DNA from 4 places in the Erwinia sp. LJJL01 genome. Region 3 is predicted to be linked to each of the others. Evidence: predicted binding sites of a transcription regulator. Region 3 holds the regulator's gene; each other region holds the start of a gene.

Region 1 (4,573 bases), 990 kb from region 3:
AGAACAGCGTAAAACCCTGGAGCAGGCGGTCTCAACAGCACTCGAGCTGGCGAAAGTCAGCAGCGATGGGGCAGAAGTCGCGGTAACCAAAACCACCGGCATCAGCGTCAGCACGCGTTACGGGGAAGTGGAAAACGTCGAATTCAACAGCGATGGTGCGCTCGGCATCACCGTTTACTATCAGAACCGTAAGGGCAGCGCCTCCTCTACCGATCTCAGCCCGGAGGCGATCAAACGCACCGTGCAGGCCGCGCTGGATATTGCACGCTACACCTCACCGGATCCCTTTGCCGGCGTGGCGGATCGCGAGCTGCTGGCGTTTGACGCACCGGATCTCGATCTGTTTCACCCAACGGAGATCGACGCCGATCGCGCTATCGAACTGGCTGCGCGTGCAGAACAGGCTGCGCTGCAGGCTGACTCGCGCATCACCAACACCGAAGGCGGCAGCTTTAACAGCCACGTCGGCATTAAAGTATTTGGCAACAGCCACGGCATGCTGCAGGGCTACTGCTCCAGCCGTCATTCGCTCTCCAGCTGCGTGATTGCGGAAGCCAACGGCGATATGGAGCGTGACTACGCCTATACCATTGGCCGGGCGATGGAGGATTTAAAGTCGCCAGAGTCGGTCGGAGAAGAGTGCGCGCGCCGCACGCTGTCACGCCTGTCGCCGCGCAAGCTGTCGACGATGAAAGCGCCGGTGCTGTTTGCCGCGGAAGTGGCCACCGGGCTGTTTGGTCACCTGGTGGGGGCCATCAGCGGCGGCAGCGTCTACCGCAAATCCACCTTCCTGCTTGACTCCCTCGGCCAGCAGATCCTGCCGGAATGGCTGACGATTGAGGAGCATCCGCACCTGCTGAAAGGGCTGGCCTCAACGCCGTTCGACAGCGAAGGCGTGCGTACCGAGCGCCGCGACATCATTAAGGATGGCGTACTGCAGAACTGGCTGATGACCAGCTACTCGGCGCGCAAGCTGGGGCTGCAGAGCACCGGCCACGCGGGCGGCATCCATAACTGGCGCATTGCCGGGCAGGGCCACAGCTTTGATGACCTGCTCAAGCAGCTCGGCACCGGGCTGGTGGTCACGGAACTGATGGGCCAGGCGGTCAGTGCGCTGACCGGCGACTACTCGCGCGGCGCATCCGGTTTCTGGGTTGAGAATGGCGTAATCCAGTATCCGGTCAGTGAAATCACCATCGCCGGTAACCTGAAAGATATGTGGCGCAATATGGTGACCATCGGCAGCGATATTGAAACCCGCAGCAATATCCAGTGTGGATCCATTCTGTTACCAGAAATGAAGATTGCCGGGCAGTAATTTAGCGATTTAGGCGTATGCTTATCAGGCGGCTGCTCAGACAGTCGCCTTTTTTTATAATTAAAAGGACTGAAGCAATGCGTAAATTAATGTTTGCAATGTTGAGTGGTTCGCTGTTGTTATCCAGCTTCGCCGTGCTGTCGCAGGATCTGGAAGGCGATATGGATATGCTGAAAGGCGGCCTGCGTACGGTGCAGAAAACCGACGATAAAGCCGAAATGATTAAAGCGCTGACCGATATGAAGGGCGCAGCTGAAAACGCTAAAACCCAGACGCCGGATAAGCTTAAGGGCCAGTCGGCAGACAGCGCGCAGATCAAAGGCTATCACGCCGGGCTGGATACCCTGATTGGCCAGATCGATACCAGCCTCAAGCTGGCCAATGACGGGGACCTGAAAGGCGCGAAGGAAGAAGCAAAAAAAATGGCTGAAACCCGCGACGCCAATCACAAAAAGTTCCGCTAACGCTCAGGGCCGGGAATTTTCCCCGGCCCTGATTAAATCCGTCATAGGTTTTTCCTCTATATCCTTCTGCTGGCCGCTTTACTCTGCTGCTGTTTTCTCTGCCTCTGCATAAATTGCGCAAAATAGTCTTTATTTTGTGATTTAACTCTCATTTTATAATTATTGATGCACGGTCTGATGTTTTTTGCGACCTGGCTCGTACCCCATCCGTTTATTTCCGCTTGCTGGCGGAAAAAGTCGTTCTCCACAGCACCTCTGCGCAGCGGTAGCTTATAACCATTACAAAAAGGGGGGGACGAACGTGAGTAATGGAACGGGGCCGAGTGGGGCAACAGAGCAGGATGATGAGATTCAGGCGCTGGCCGCACGGGTGATGGGGCAGATTGCCGACCTGTTTGCGGCCAGGGCAATACAGCCCAACCCGGTACAGCAGCAGATGCTTACCTCCCACGTGCGGGCGATGGCGCTGCGCTCGCTGACCGGTGAGGCGCTACCCGAAGTGGAAGCTGACCTGTTTGACGATATTTCGCCAGAATCCATGCTGCTGGCACAGCAGGTGGTCGATCTGTTCGGTAACCTGCCGAAAGAGGAAGCCTGGCTACTCTCCGTGCATTTCGAAGTCGCCAAAGAAAACCAATAGTGTGCCTGGTTTACTTGCCATTTTGGGATTGGGCAGTGCTCAAAATCCTCACGTACTACGTGTACGCTCCGGTTTTTCCGCGCTGTCCGCACCCAAACTGACTGCGCCACCGACGGCACGAGTAATCACTCTATAAATTAAAGGAATACACCATGTCTCAAATCATCGTAGTGATCGGCGATCGTTTAGGTAAAGGCCAGAAAGTGGCAGCAGGTATCGAGAAAGCGGGCGGTAAAGCCATCGTGGTTCCTGGCGTGGCAGCGGATATGAAGCTGGGCGACGTGATGAAAGCGGAAAACGCCAACTTCGGTATCTCCTTCTGCGGCAGCGGCGGCGCAGGTGCCATCACCGCACAGAACAAATATGGCTATAAAGCCAAACACGGCATGCGCTCCATCGACGAAGGCGTCACCGCCATCAACGAAGGCGCCACCGTGCTGGGCTTCGGCTTTATGGATAAAGAAGAGCTGGGCGAGCGTCTGGTGCAGGCGTGGCAGAAGAAGCACGGCTGATGAAAGAGCAATTCACCACCACGGTGAACGTCAGCGGCAAGGGCGACAGCAAAGCAAAAGCCTTTGCCGACGCCCTGAGCCGGGTGCAAAACACGGTGCTCAAGTCCACCAGCAATATCCTCCTGCGTATTGAGCCGGTGGATGTGAAGGTGCTGCGTGCCGAACTGCGCGTCAAAACGGAAAAGTTTCTGTTCTTCTTTCTGGCGCGCGAACGGCGAACCTACAGCGTTGAGCTGGCGATCACCGTCAACGTCGCGGTGGTCGACACCGACAAGGTGGATTTCACCGCGGTTAACTAAAAACGTTGGGATATAAATCCAAAGGAAAAAACTGATGTTTTTAATCATCTTATTTAAGTCGTTGATTATTGGCGGCCTGGTCGGAGTGGGCGTCGGTGCCGGGGCAGCGCGTATGTTCCACGCCCCGACCACACAGGGCATGGGCGCATTTCGCACACTGGGTGAACTGAATTCCTGTGAGGGCGACCCGGCTTCTCACTTCTCCTTCGGCCTTGGCTTCTTCTTTAACGCCTGGGCCTCCTCCGTGGCGGCAGGTTCCTTCACTCAGGACGTTGACCACCGCATCATCCCCAACTGGGGCGCGGCGGCACTGATGGTGAAAAACCGCAACGTGGCGGAAACCCTGCACAACCCGAAAAAGATGGCGATTGCCTGCGGCATCATCGGCATGATTGTAGTGGCGTTTCTCAACTCCACCGCCTCTGCCGTGCCTGCTGCGCTGCAGGTCACCGCGGTTAAAGTGCTGGTGCCTGCGGCTAACCTGCTGGTGAACACCGTGATGCCGGTGATCTTCTGGCTGGCCGCCATCGACGCCGGTAAGAAATCGGGCTTCTGGGCCACCATTTTCGGCGGCCTCGCGCAGCTGATTATGGGTAACGCCGTGCCGGGCCTGGTGCTGGGCATCCTGATCGGCAAAGGGGTGGAAGAGGCGGGCTGGAACCGCGTCACGAAGGTGATGATGATCGCCATCGTGCTGCTGTTCGTGCTGAGCGGCTTCTTCCGTGGCTTCGACATGAAGCTGTTGCAGTCCTTCCAGCTTGGCGTGCCCGGCTGGATGGAGATGATCCACAACTCCCTGAGCGGCAAATAAGAGGACAAGGGTAATGGAAGAGTCAAAAAGCGGTTTCTGGTATGCCGACTGGTCGTTCCCGATCTTTGTCGGTCTGCTCTCTGCCGGGGTGTTCGCCGGTACGCATATGTATTACGTCTACGGCCTGGGCGCGTTTAACGAGGTCGCGTTTGTTTCGATGCTGCGTTCCGGCATGGAAACTGGCGTCTACGGCGCGGTGGCGGCATTTGGTGCCAGCTTCCTGTTTGCGCGCATTATCGAAGGTTCGCTGGTCGGTATTCTTGATATTGGCGGCGCGATCCAGACCGGTATCGGCCTTGGCGTGCCGGCACTGCTGCTTGGGGCAGGCATCGTCTTCCCGGTAGCCAACTTCGCGGCCTCGCTGGTTACCGGCCTGGCGCTCGGCCTGGCGGTGGGTTACATCATTATCCTGGCGCGTAAGTTCACCATCAACAACAGCGACTCCACCTACGGGGCCGACGTGATGATGGGCGCGGGTAACGCCTCCGGCCGCTTCCTCGGGCCGTTGATTATCCTGTCGGCAATGGCC
Region 2 (4,573 bases), 1.3 Mb from region 3:
ACAGTCGGCCAGCGCGCGGCTGGCCGCCATCAGCATGCTGTCAGTGACGCGGGTCGCGCCAGAGGCAATCACGCCAAGCCCAATACCCGGGAAGATATAGGAGTTATTGCACTGTGCGATAGGGTAGGTTTTATCCTTCCAGCTCACCGGGGAGAACGGACTGCCGGTGGCGACCAGCGCATTGCCGTCGGTCCACGCCATAATATCCTGCGGCGTTGCTTCCACGCGTGAAGTCGGGTTCGACAGCGGCATAATGATCGGGCGTGCGCAGTGCTTATGCATCTCGCGCACGATCTCTTCGCTGAACAGGCCCGGCTGGCCGGAAACACCGATCATAATACTTGGCTGCGCGTTACGCACCACGTCGAGCAGCGACAGCGAATCGCTGCTGCTGTCCCAGCCGCTCAGGCCGTCGCTCTTCTGCACCAGCTTGCTCTGGAAGTTAAGCAGATTTGGCAGTTTGTCGGTCAGCAGGCCAAAGCGGTCGACCATAAATACGCGCCCGCGCGCCTCTTCGTCGCTGAGCCCTTCAGACTTCATCTGCGCGACGATCTGCTCGGCGATGCCGCAACCCGCGGAACCGGCACCAAGGAACACCACCTTCTGCTCGCACAGCCTGCTGCCCGCGGCGCGGCTGGCGGCGATCAGCGTACCCAGCGTCACCGCTGCGGTGCCCTGGATATCATCGTTAAAGCAGCACACTTCGTCGCGATAGCGCTCCAGCAGCGGCATGGCATTCTTCTGCGCGAAGTCCTCAAACTGCAGCAGCACGTTCGGCCAGCGGCTCTTGACAGCGTTGATGAACTCGTTGACGAACGCGTCATACTCTTCGCCGGTGATGCGCGGATGGCGCCATCCCATATACAGCGGGTCGTTCAGCAGCTGCTGATTGTTGGTGCCGACATCCAGCACCACCGGCAGGGTATACGCCGGGCTGATGCCGCCACAGGCGGTGTACAGCGACAGCTTACCGATAGGAATGCCCATGCCGCCGATGCCCTGGTCGCCCAGGCCAAGGATGCGCTCGCCGTCGGTGACCACGATCACCTTCACGTTTTGCTTGGTGGCGTTTTGCAGCATGTCTTCAATGCTGGAGCGGTTCGGGTAGGAGATAAACAGGCCGCGCGCGCGGCGGTAGATTTCGGAGAAGTGCTCACAGGCCGCGCCCACGGTCGGGGTGTAAATAATTGGCATCATCTTTTCCAGATGATTGTCCAGCAGGCGGTAGAACAGCGTTTCGTTAGTGTCCTGAATATTGCGCAGGTAGACGTGCTTATCGTTATCGTTTTTAAAGTCCTGGAACTGGCGCCATGCACGCTCAGCCTGCTCCTCAATGGTTTCCACCGTTTCTGGCAGCAGACCATTCAGGTTGAAGTCATTACGCTCTTCAATGGAGAACGCACTGCCTTTGTTCAGAAGGGGAAATTCCAGCAGGATAGGGCCGGCATAGGGGATATACAGCGGTCGTTTACTTTCGTATTCGAGTTCCATGCAATTAATACTCTGTCAGGTGTCAGGATCGGAAGTGTCGTGGCGCCAATCCTAAAATAATTCATCTGAAAGTACAGCTTTTGTTAACAAGTAATAACAAAAGCTGCGATCCTCCTCGACGAACAGAGGCTTTGTTACGCTTTAACCAGAGCAACGACGCTGAGATTACCGCAGCCGAGGGCAGCCAGGGTGGCGGCGGTGGCATTCTGCTGGCTCAGCTTCGCCTGCGGGGATTCAGCCAGTACTGCACGCTGAATGGTATTCAGGCTGTGCCCTGCCAGGTTCAGCAGGTTCAGTGCCCCCTGCAACGGCGGCAGGCCAGGGTTAAAGGCGGCATTTTCCGCGTAGCTTCCGGCGAAGATACCCCCCTCAGCCGTCTCCAGCGCCACGCCGCTGTAAGCCTGGCTGTAAGGGGCATGGCTGCGGTTGGCGGCATTCAGGGCGGCCTGCTCCAGCGTATCACCCGAAGCGACGATGCCGTGATCGACGGCATCCATCAGCAGGGTGGTGATCGCCAGGTCGCGCGGGCCGAAAGAGTCCGGCAGATAGTGGCCCAGCGTTGCGGCAGCGCGGCCGGGCAGTTCAATCGTCAGCTGCGTTCCGCTGTTCAGCTCGTTCATAAACTGGCGGCAGTGGCCGCACGGCGTGTAGTTGACGGTTACCGAGGCCAGCGCGCTTTCCCCGCGCAGCCAGGCATGGGTGACCGCGCTCTGTTCGGCATGCACCGTCTGCTGCATGGTGGCCCCGGCAAATTCCATATTGGCACCAAACCACAGCGTGCCGCTGGCTCCGCGCGCAATCGCCCCCACTTTAAAATCAGACAGGGTGGCGACGGCGCAGGCCGCCGCCAGCGGCAGCAGGGCAAAGGCCAGCTCGCTGTCGCTGTAACCGCAGTGCTGTTTTAACTGGTGTGCCTGGCTGGCAGTGATAAATCCGGCAAAGTCGTCAGCAGATAATATCGGCTGCAAAGCGCTCTGTAACAGGGTAGGCAGCGTGGCAAATGCCTGCTGATAACGTGGGTGCATAGTAAGCCTCTCGCAAAAAGCCGCCCGTGCTAGCGGGCCGGCAGCCATTTATATGTGATCTGAATCGCTCTATCAATGCAATACATGAAAACGATCAACAAATTGCGAGACTTATCGCAAGTTTTATCCCCACAGCGCCATCAGCAGCGGGAAAATAAACGGCGCCAGCAGGGAAGTGATAATCCCGCACAGTACCAGCGCCAGCGAACTGAATGCGCCCTCCTGATAGTCCACTTCAGCAGCGCGAGCGGTGCCAAGAGCGTGTGATGCATTACCAATCGCCAGCCCGCGCGCCGCTTTACTGCGCACCTTCAGTAGGTTCAGCAGCATATGGCCGAACACCGCGCCGAGCACCCCGGCCAGCAGCACGCAGATGGCGCTGATCGCCGGGATGCCGCCCAGCGTGCCGGAGACTGCCATCGCAATCGGCGTGGTGACCGATTTCGGCAGCAGGGTAGCGGCGATCTGCGGCGTTGCGCCCAGCCACAGCGCAATCGCGGTGCCGGAGATCATCGCCGTCAGGCTGCCGATAAAGCATACGCTGATAATCGATTTCCAGCGTGCGCGGATCTGATGCATCTGCTCATACAGCGGCAGCGCCAGCGCTACCACGGCCGGTTGCAGCAGGTCATTGAGCAGCTTGCTGCCCTGAAAGTAGCGCGTATAGGGCAGCTGCAGCAGCAAAAGTAGCGGAATAATCACCGCCATGGCGATCAGCAGCGGATTGACGATCGACACTTTCACTTTTGCCGCCAGCCTTCGCGCCGCGAAGAACACCGCAATGGTCAGCGGTAGCGACCACCAGATATCACTCATTTTCGCCTCCCGCTCGCTGGATGTGGCGATCGTTGAGGCGCTGCGAAATCAGGCCGACGGTCACCAGTACAATCAGGGTGCTGACAATGCAGGAGAGCACAATTGGGGCAAACTGGGCGGTGAGAATATCCATATCGTTCATCACGCCGACGCTGATCGGCACGAACAGCAGCGCCATATAGCGGATCAGCAGATGACAGCCGGGTTTCACCCAGTGAACGGGCAGCAGCTGTGAAGCGAGCAGGGCAAACAGCAGCAGCATACCGAGAATGCTACCGGGGATGGCGACGGGCAACAGCGTTTCAATGCCGCGACCGGCAAAAAGACAGAGGTAGATTATGAAGAAGGCGCGGAGGTATTGCCATAAAACAAGCGGAACGTTGCGCATGGTCGGCCCCAGGATTGAACGACAATCGCCGTAGGGGTCAGGCATGCCTGACCCGGGCGGGGCATGCCCCGCCCCTACGAAGTTACTTAACCGCCTGGCCTGGCTGTGCGCCGCTGTCAGGGCTGAGCAGGAAGATATCCTTCCCGCCAGGACCGGCTGCCATCACCATTCCTTCCGAGATGCCAAAGCGCATTTTACGCGGCGCCAGGTTCGCTACCATCACCGTCAGGCGGCCGACCAGCAGCGCCGGGTCAGGATAGGCGGCGCGGATGCCGGAAAACACGTTGCGCTTCTCGCCGCCGAGATCCAGCGACAGGCGCAGCAGCTTGTCAGAACCTTCAACGAACTCGGCATTCTCAATCAGCGCGATACGCATATCAACTTTGGCGAAGTCGTCAAAGCTGATGGTTTCAGCGATCGGGTCGTCCGCCAGCGGGCCGCTAGCCGGTGCTTTTGCCGCCGCGGCATCTTCTTTCGAGGCTTCAATCAGGCCGTTAACCTTGTCCATTTCAACGCGGTTATACAGCGCCTTGAACGCCGAAATGTTGTGGCTCAGCAGCGGCTGCTGAATGCCGTCCCAGCTCAGTTCCTGATTCAGGAAGGCTTCGGTGCGCTCGGCCAGCGAAGGCATCACCGGCTTCAGCCAGGTCATCAGCACGCGGAACATATTGATGCCCATTGAACAGATCGCCTGTAGATCGGCATCGCGGCCTTCCTGCTTCGCCACTACCCACGGAGCCTGCTCGTCAACATAGCGGTTGGCCACGTCGGCCAGCGCCATGATTTCGCGGATGGCACGGCTAAATTCACGGCTGGTCCAGGCTTCGCCAATGCTCTCAGCGGCATCAGTAAA
Region 3 (4,573 bases):
AGCGGAAAACGCTTCATCGGCAGCGTAAAGGTGGTGATAAAGGTGCCGATAAGGGCCGCATTGGTAATACAGAGGCCGATTGTGCTCATCAGCACGCTGGAGGAGAGGTAAATCATCAGCATCCCCGCCGCCGCAATCAGCGACGCCAGGCAGATTACCCAGGGTTCACGCCCGGCCAGATAACGCCCCACCAGCCAGCCGCCAGCCACCGATGTCAGTGCGCTACCAACCCCGGAAATGCTCATCATCTGCCCGACGGCGGAGAGCGGCAGTCCGCGATGAGTGAGAAAGCTGGGCAGCCAGCTCACCAGGCCGTAAACCGGCACATTCAGCAGAAAGTTAGTGCAGAACAGCTGCCATAAAAGCGGCTGGCGTAGCGCACTGTGCAGGCCGACTTCGCCAGCTGGAATGAGGATCACCCGCGGCGAGCGCGGCAACAGCAGCACCATGCTCGCGGCTACCATCAGCACCAGCACGGCCAGGATCATATAGGCGTGATGCCAGTTCATTTTATCCAGCGCCCATACCGCCAGCAGCGGCCCGATGGCCATCGCCAGCCCGGAGGAGGAGAGCAGCAGCGACTGGGCGAAGGTGCGGTGATGCAGCGCAAAATTGGCACTTACGGCTTTCGCGCTGGCGCTTGGATAACCCGAGTGGCCGATCCCCGCCATAAAACGAAAGCTCAGCAGCAGAGCAAAGGTGACACCGAGCCAGCCAAACAGCAGCGCACACAGCCCAAGCAACGACAGCGAGAGCACCAGCATGCGCCGGTAGCCTATGCGATCGTTTAACCAGCCGGCGGGAAACTGAAACAGCGCATAAGCGAGGAAGAAGATGCCACCGATATATCCCACCTGCTGCGGCGCGAGATGGAACTCCTGGCGAAGGGGTAATAGCACAAAGCCCATCACCGTTTTATCCAGATAGACAAGGACATAGCCCATAAACAGCAGGCAGAGCATTAATGCATGCGAAGTCACTTTCATAACGCGATCCTGTAATAAATCTGAAGAATCAATCTGTTAGATTTGAATTCCACAATCGGTTATAAATTGAACCATAGCAATTCATCCATCGTTGCACTTAACATGCTGATAACATTTTTTTTACGCACACACCGGCATAAATTCTGAAAATTAATCTTTTCTTTATGATTAATATCAATAATTTATTGGTATATTGCCGCATGCTGTTGCGCAGCCAGGTCCCCTTTCAGGACTTTTTCCCACTATGCTGAAGCGAGACAACAGAAGACAGTGCGTGCAAGCTGTGCTACAAACAAAGCTGTAATATTTCGTCGGCACTTCGATGCACGAGAAATACGGGACGACAAAACGAGCCAAGCTCTGATCAGAGGCCCGGAAAAATTTTCCTATGGGAACGCTTGAATATTTCTACGCCTGACAGGGAATACCCCCCTGTGCACCCTAAGCATTGCAAAATGACGGGTGACATTAGGCTCGATTACAACAGAGGATAATAGCGAATGGTTCTCGGCAAACCGCAAACAGACCCGACTCTCGAATGGTTCCTGTCACATTGCCATATTCACAAATATCCATCCAAAAGCACGCTGATCCATCAAGGTGAAAAAGCGGAAACCCTCTACTACATCGTCAAAGGCGCGGTAGCGGTGCTGATCAAGGATGAAGAAGGCAAAGAGATGATCCTCTCTTACCTCAATCAGGGTGATTTCATCGGTGAACTGGGCCTCTTTGAAGAGGGTCAGGAGCGTAGCGCGTGGGTACGTGCGAAGAGCGCCTGTGAAGTGGCTGAAATATCTTATAAAAAATTCCGTCAGCTGATTCAGGTGAATCCTGACATCCTGATGCGCCTCTCATCACAGATGGCGCGTCGCCTGCAGGTGACGTCTGAGAAAGTGGGCAACTTAGCTTTCCTCGACGTGACGGGCCGCATTGCGCAGACGCTGCTGAACCTGGCGAAACAGCCGGATGCCATGACCCACCCGGATGGCATGCAGATTAAGATTACCCGCCAGGAGATTGGCCAGATTGTCGGCTGCTCTCGTGAAACCGTCGGCCGTATTCTGAAAATGCTGGAAGATCAAAACCTGATCTCTGCACACGGTAAGACTATCGTCGTTTACGGCACACGCTAACCGGCGCTGAACTCACGGCGCGACATCCCTGTCGCGCCTTTTTTATTTGGTGCAGCGCATGTGGCGGAGAATCATCTATCACCCCGAAGTAAACTATGCCCTGAGACAGACGCTGGTGCTGTGTCTGCCGGTGGCGATTGGCTGGCTGCTGGGCGACCTGCAACGCGGCCTGCTGTTCTCTTTAGTGCCCGCCTGCTGCAACAACGCCGGTCTCGATACCCCCCATAAACGCTTCTTCAAACGCCTGATCGTTGGCGGCAGCCTGTTTGCCTTCAGCAGTTTCCTGATCCAGTTTGCGGGCGCTGAAGGCGTTCCGCTGCCGGCGATCCTGCTGGTGATGGCGCTGCTGCTTGGCGTCACCGGGGAGATCAGTCCGCTGCACGCCCGCCTGCTGCCTGCTTCGCTGATTGCCGCCATCTTCACCCTCAGCCTCGCCGGGCGCATGCCGATGTGGGAACCCCCGCTGCTGTATATCCTCGGCACCGTCTGGTACGGCGCGTTTAACTGGTTCTGGTTCTGGCTGTGGAAAGAGCAGCCGATGCGTGAAACGCTCAGCCTGCTGTATCGCGAGCTGGCTGACTACTGCGAAGCAAAATATACCCTGCTGACCAAACTCACCGATCCACAAACCGCCCTGCCTCCCCTGCTGGCACGTCAGCAAAAAGCGGTCGATCTGATCAACACCTGCTACCAGCAGATGCATATGCTTTCTGCCAACCGCGACAGCCATTATCAGCGCCTGACGCGGGCTTTTCAGGTGGCGCTGGATTTACAGGAGCACATTGCCGTCAGCCTGCATCAGCCGGAAGAGGTGCAGAAACTGGTGGAGAAAAGCCACGCCGAGGCGGTGATCCGCTGGAATGCGCAGACCATTGCTGCGCGGCTGCGGGTACTGGCCGATGATATTCTCTACCATCGCTTCGCCGAGCGTTTCACCATGGATAAACAGCTGCAGGCGCTGGAGAAGATCGCCCGCCAGCACCCGGATAACCCGGTCGGTAACTTCTGCTACTACCACTTCAGCCGCATTGGCCGCGTACTGCGCACTCAGCACCCGCTCTACCGCCGCGACCTGATGGCCGACCGTCAGCGCCGCCTGCCGCTGCTGCGGGCGCTGAAGAGCTATCTGTCGCTGAAATCGGCCGCGCTGCGCACCGCTGCGCGCTTCGCGGTGATGCTGACCTTTGCCAGTTCGCTGGCGCTGTTCTTCAACCTGCCGAAACCGTACTGGATCCTGATGACCGTGATGTTCGTCAGCCTGAACGGCTATAGCGCCACCCGCGTGCGCATCCAGCACCGAGCGCTCGGCACGCTGGCCGGGCTGGCGGTTGCCGCCGGGACGCTGGGCATGCACGTGCCGGAGCCGTGGATACTGAGCATCATGCTGGTGATTACCCTGGTGAGCTATCTGTTTATCCGCAAGTTTTATGGCTGGGCCACGGTAGGCTTTACCGTCACGGCGGTGTACACGCTGCAGCTGCTGTCGCTGAACGGCGCGCAGTTCCTGCTGCCGCGCCTGATGGATACGCTGATGGGCTGCCTGATTGCCTTTGGCGGCATGATCTGGCTGTGGCCGCAGTGGCAGAGCGGGCTGCTGCGCCAGAATGCGCACGATGCGCTGGAGACCTACCAGAGCGCGTTACAGCTACTGCTGGGCAACGAACAGGATGCGGTGAAGCTGGCGTATCAGCGCATGGAGGTAAACCAGGCGCACAATGCGCTGTTTAACTCGCTGCATCAGGCGATGCAGGAGCCGGGCTTTAACTCCAGCTATCTGTCCGATATGCAGCTGTGGGTGACGCACAGCCAGTTTATTGTCGAACATATCAACGCCATGACTATCCTGGCACGCGAACACACCATGCTGACGCCGACGCTGGCGGAGCGCTATTTACAGTCGTGTGAGATTGCGCTGCAGCGCTGTCAGCAGCGGCTGGAGTATGACGGGCCGAGTTCAGAGACTAACGTGCTGGAGGTACCGGAAGATTTTCATCAGGGGCCGGTGACCATTATGGAGCGCCATGTGAAGCGCATTCTGGGGCATCTTGGCGTGATGTATACCATTTCATCACTGACCTGGAGCCAGCGCCCGCATCATGGCCGCTGGCTGTCACGACGCCTGAGGAAATCCTCAAAATAACGTAGCGGCGGACCCTTTATTTCGGTCCACCCGCCAGCAGCATGCCCATCATCAGCAAGGGGCGACCGGAAAAAAGGTCGCCCCCTACGATCAAGCGATCACCTCAGCACCTTTTCTATCGCCGTGGCAAACCGCGCCATGCCTTCGGCGATATCGGCCGGTTCAATGACCAACGACGGCGCAAAACGCATCACGTCGGTGCCGGCAACCAGTACCATCACCCCTTCAGCTGCGGCGGCATTGAGGATATCGCGCGCTTTGCCCGCATGCTGCGGCTTAAGCGCGGCACCAATTAACAGCCCCTGCCCGCGAAT
Region 4 (4,573 bases), 1.9 Mb from region 3:
AGGCCGAGGCCTTTCATGTTGATCAGGCTGCCGAAGTTCGGCACAAACACCGTGCAGGCGATAAACAGCGCGGCAAACACCACCAGCATGCCGAAGTTGTCCCAGATGCGCCAAAGGCTGAAGCGTGATGGGGCGGCTGGCGTCCCGGTTGAGGTTGTCGTAGACATCGGTTTCTCCTGCATTTCAGGCCACCTGGGTGGCAGGTTTAGCGGTTTTTGGCATCGCCAGACTTAAGGTCAGCGCTTCCGTTGCGTCGTTGTGGTCCAGCTCCCCGGCGATTTCGCCTTCGCGCATCACCAGGATCCGGTCGGCCAGCCCCATCACTTCCGGCAGATCGCTGGAGGCAAACAGCACCGCAATCCCCTGCCCGGCCAGCGCGTAAATCAGCTGATAGATCTCATTTTTTGCTCCGACATCAATGCCGCGCGTTGGCTCGTCGAGCAGGATCACTTTCATCTCTTCCGACAGCCAGCGGCCAAGGATGGCCTTCTGCTGATTGCCTCCCGACAGGTTCATAATCAGCTGGTCAGCCGACGGGGTTTTGATATTCAGTGAGCGAATATGCGCCCCGGCGTTTTTCGCTTCCCAACCTTTGTTGATCAGGCAGCCGGCGGTAAGGTTGTTGCGCCGGGCGCTGATGTTGATGTTGTCGCGCACCGAATGCACCGGGATGATGCCGTCGGCCTTGCGGTCTTCCGGGCAGAGCATGATCCCGGCACGAATGGCCTCAATCGGCTCACGCAGATTGAGCACCTCGCCATCGAGCCGCAGCTCGCCGCTGATTAGACGCGTGGCGCCGAACAGCCCTTTCATCAGTTCGCTGCGCCCGGCGCCGACCAGGCCGAACAGCCCGACGATCTCCCCGGCTCGCACGCTGAACGACACCGCGCTGCGCACGCCTTTGGCCTGAACATTGTCGAGCTGCAGGCGCACTGCACCGTGCGCACGCGGGCGGTAGCCGTAGATATCGCCGATTTCACGCCCGACCATCGCCTGCACCAGCAGGTCGTTGGTGGTGGTTTGCATATCGGTGAAGGTGCGCACGTAGCGGCCATCTTTAAATACGGTGATTGCATCACTAAGGGCGAAAATCTCCTCCATGCGGTGCGAGACATACAGCACCACTTTGCCATCGGCGCGCAGCTGGCGGATAACGCGGAACAGCTGGTCGATTTCCCGCGCCGACAGTGAGCTGGTCGGTTCGTCAAAGGCGATCACTTTGGCGTTGCGCGCCAGCGCTTTGGCAATTTCCACCATCTGCCACTGGCCGAGCGACAGGTATTTCAGCGGCAGATCCGGGTCGATATCCATGCCGAGAGTTTTTAGCTGGCGCGCGGCTTCGGCACGCAGCTTCGCGCGGTTAACCAACCCGCCGCGCTGCGGCAGCTGGCCTAAGAAGATGTTTTCTGCCACCGACATTTCCGGCACCAGATGCAGTTCCTGATAGATAATCGCTACCCCGGCATTCAGCGCATCGGTGGTGTGCTGGAAGTTAGCCGGCTGGCCTTGAATGCGGATCTCTCCACTGCTGGCCTGATAGCTGCCGCTGAGGATCTTCAACAGCGTCGATTTGCCCGCGCCGTTCTCGCCCATCAGGGCATGCACTTCCCCGGCATAGCAGTCAAAACTGATATCCTGCAGCGCTTTTACGCCGGGAAAGGTTTTGCCTATGCCGTGAAAGCTCAGATAAGCGGGTTGCGTGGTCATAGTGTCTCCTCCTGCACGTTGAGCGTTTGCAGCGGGCGGACCGAAAAAGAGGGTCCGCCCCTACAGCATTCTGAGCCGCTGAAGCCGAACTTTTGGTTTCGATCGGCCCGCGGTTCGCCCCATCACCCTGGATGAACCGTAGGGGTCGGGCATGCCCGACCCGGTGTCACTGATTACATCAGCCCTTTCTTCGCCAGTTCGGCTTTGAAGTTATCGCGGGTTATCAGTACCACGTCGGTCACTTCGGTGAACTTGGCAGGCTCGGTGCCGTTGGTCACCCAGTCATGCAGCATCTTGATACTGCGGTAGCCGTGCACGTCCGGGCTTGGCAGCAGAGAGCCGTAGAAGCCGGTCGCGGCACCTTTCGACAGTTCGCTTACCGCATCCACGCCGTTAATCCCGATGCCAATGACGTCGGCCGCCTTAAAGCCCTGACCTTCGGTGGCGCGCACGCCGCCCAGCACGGTGTTGTCGTTCATACCAACGATCAGCCAGTGTTTCACCTCCGGATGCTGCACCAGCAGGGAGTTACCGGCATCAAACGCGCCGGGAATATCGTTGGATTTGGTTGGGATCTGATAAATCTGTTTTTCCGGGAATCCAGCAGCCTTCAGCGCATCCATCGACCCGCCGGTGCGGCGACGGGCGGTATCCAGCTCGTTGGCGGTGATCGCCATTACCGCAGTCTCTTTCGCATCCCAGCCGCGTTTCTGCATCTCTTTGTACAGCTCCTGCCCCTGGCGCTCGCCGATTTTGGTTGCGGCCATCATCACCAGCGGCACGCTATCCATCGGTTTACCTTTGGCGGTGACGAACTGGTCATCAACGGCGATCACCTTCAGGTCATAGCTGCGCGCTTTCGCGACAATGGCGGAGCCCAGTTTTGGGTCCGGCGTACAGATAACGAACCCTTTCGCGCCGCTGGCGGCCAGGCTGTCGATGGCGTTCAGGGTTTTCTCACCGTCCGGCACGGCGATTTTAATCACCTCAAAGCCCATCTCTTTACCGGCCTTATCGGCGAATTTCCATTCGGTCTGGAACCACGGCTCTTCCGGCTGCTTCACCAGAAAACCGAGTTTCATGGTCTCCGCCATAGCGGATTGTGACATAACGGCGGCGAGGCCAATCGCGGCCAGCGCTTGAGTGAATTTGTGCATGAGGCTCTCCGGCTCAGTGCCCGCTTTACGCGGGTTTGTGTAAACGGTAACAATCGGATGTTCATAAATTTAAAAGCTGCTATTCAATACCTTACCTGAGCACTGACGGCGTAACAGTGACGGTAGTGCGCTAGTTTTACCCGCATGCAAGGGAAAATTTGTAGAGCGCTATCACACCCTGAAATTACAGTCGTTTTGTCCATCTATTCAGCCAGTTTAACCGTCACGCAACATTTGAAGCTCATCACATAACCCCCGCTGATGGCAGAAAAGTGCATATTTGCAGCCAGCCGCACCTAACGTGATTGCCGCGAGCTTTCCAGGATAGAGGGACATGAAAAAAGCCTGTTCTGAAAATAACGGAGAACAACTATGCATAAGGGTGCGATTACCCTCGGTCTGGATTTTGGCAGCGATTCGGTGCGGGCACTGGCAGTGGAGTGCGCCAGCGGACGCGAGCTGTTTAAGCAGGTCGTGGCCTACCCACGCTGGAAGGCCGGGCACTACTGTATGCCGGCGCACAACCAGTTCCGCCATCACCCACAGGACTATATTGACGCGCTGGAGCAGGCTATACGTGACGTTGTCACGCAGATGACGCCCGAGCAGCGCCAGAGTGTGGTGGGCATCGGCGTCGATTCTACCGGCTCCACCCCTGCGCCAATCGATCGCGAAGGCCGGGTGCTGGCGCTGCGCCCGGAGTTTGCTGATAACCCTAACGCCATGTTCGTGCTGTGGAAGGACCACACCGCCATTGAAGAGGCCGAGGCGATTACCCGGCTGTGCCACAGCGGCGAATATCAGGACTATTCACGCTTTATCGGCGGCATTTACTCCTCTGAATGGTTCTGGGCCAAAATCCTGCACGTCAGCCGCAGCGATGCGGCAGTGCGTGAGGCGGCAGTCTCCTGGGTGGAGCTGTGCGACTGGGTACCGGCGCTGCTGAGCGGCACCACTGCCCCGGCAGAGCTGAAGCGCGGGCGCTGCGCCGCCGGGCATAAATCGCTGTGGCACCCGCTTTGGCAGGGTTTACCGGACGCGCAGTTTCTTAACGCGCTCGACCCGCTGCTGACCCGCGACCTCGATCACCCGCTGTTTCACGATACCTTCACTGCCGAGCTCCCCGTGGGCGTGCTGAGCGCAGAATGGGCCGAACGGCTCGGCCTGCCTGGCAGTGTCACTATTTCCGGCGGTGCGTTTGACTGCCATATGGGCGCGGTTGGGGCCGGGGCACAGCCCTACACGCTGGTGAAAGTGATCGGCACCTCGACCTGCGACATCCTGATCGCCGATGCTGAGCGCGTCGCCGACCGGGCAATCAAAGGCATCTGCGGCCAGGTCGACGGCAGCGTGATGCCGGGAATGATCGGGCTGGAGGCCGGACAGTCGGCGTTTGGCGATATGTATGCCTGGTTCAGCCGCCTGTTGAGCTGGCCGCTGGTGCAGGCCGCTCAGCAACAGCCTGAACTCAGACCGCAGCTGGAAGCGATGCAAAACGATCTGCTGCAGCAGCTCACCGCGGCCTGGGCCGCCGACCCGCAGCTTGACCATCTGCCGGTGGTGCTTGACTGGTTTAACGGCCGCCGCACGCCGTTCGCCAACCAGCGCCTGAAAGGGGTGATTACCGACCTGAATCTCGGCACCGATGCGCCCACGCTGTTCGGCGGGTTTATCGCCGCCACCGCCTTTGGCGCCCGCGCCATTATGGA

What was found. The regulator CRP, encoded in region 3, controls carbon source genes, mostly activating them, when cyclic AMP is high. The targets are predictions, from matches to a motif close to ATGTGANNNNNNTCACAT.
Region 1: the regulator CRP is predicted to act here: its motif matches at 1,917-1,934, upstream of ACLI4M_RS12395 (glycine dehydrogenase).
Region 2: the regulator CRP is predicted to act here: its motif matches at 2,569-2,586, upstream of cdd (cytidine deaminase).
Region 4: the regulator CRP is predicted to act here: its motif matches at 3,097-3,114, upstream of ACLI4M_RS21420 (arabinose ABC transporter substrate-binding protein).

Annotation. Positions count from the first base shown of each region.
Region 1 covers NZ_CP178576.1:2,512,477-2,517,049, forward strand. Annotated here, with positions in the region: gene pmbA (metalloprotease PmbA) at 1-1,318, shown strand, start outside; gene cybC (cytochrome b562) at 1,396-1,782, shown strand; gene ACLI4M_RS12395 (glycine dehydrogenase) at 2,084-2,422, shown strand; gene ACLI4M_RS12400 (SFCGS family glycine-rich protein) at 2,575-2,934, shown strand; gene ACLI4M_RS12405 (DUF4312 family protein) at 2,934-3,233, shown strand; gene ACLI4M_RS12410 (DUF4311 domain-containing protein) at 3,268-4,044, shown strand; gene ACLI4M_RS12415 (DUF4310 family protein) at 4,058-4,573, shown strand, end outside.
Region 2 covers NZ_CP178576.1:170,666-175,238, reverse strand. Annotated here, with positions in the region: gene ACLI4M_RS01690 (NAD-dependent malic enzyme) at 1-1,491, opposite strand, end outside; gene cdd (cytidine deaminase) at 1,626-2,516, opposite strand; gene ACLI4M_RS01680 (CidB/LrgB family autolysis modulator) at 2,640-3,332, opposite strand; gene ACLI4M_RS01675 (CidA/LrgA family protein) at 3,325-3,720, opposite strand; gene metG (methionine--tRNA ligase) at 3,803-4,573, opposite strand, start outside.
Region 3 covers NZ_CP178576.1:1,518,343-1,522,915, forward strand. Annotated here, with positions in the region: gene ACLI4M_RS07995 (MFS transporter) at 1-986, opposite strand, end outside; gene crp (cAMP-activated global transcriptional regulator CRP) at 1,487-2,119, shown strand; gene ACLI4M_RS08005 (YccS/YhfK family putative transporter) at 2,178-4,259, shown strand; gene argD (bifunctional acetylornithine/succinyldiaminopimelate transaminase) at 4,358-4,573, opposite strand, start outside.
Region 4 covers NZ_CP178576.1:4,370,116-4,374,688, forward strand. Annotated here, with positions in the region: gene araH (L-arabinose ABC transporter permease AraH) at 1-167, opposite strand, end outside; gene araG (L-arabinose ABC transporter ATP-binding protein AraG) at 184-1,707, opposite strand; gene ACLI4M_RS21420 (arabinose ABC transporter substrate-binding protein) at 1,881-2,864, opposite strand; gene ACLI4M_RS21425 (ribulokinase) at 3,237-4,573, shown strand, end outside.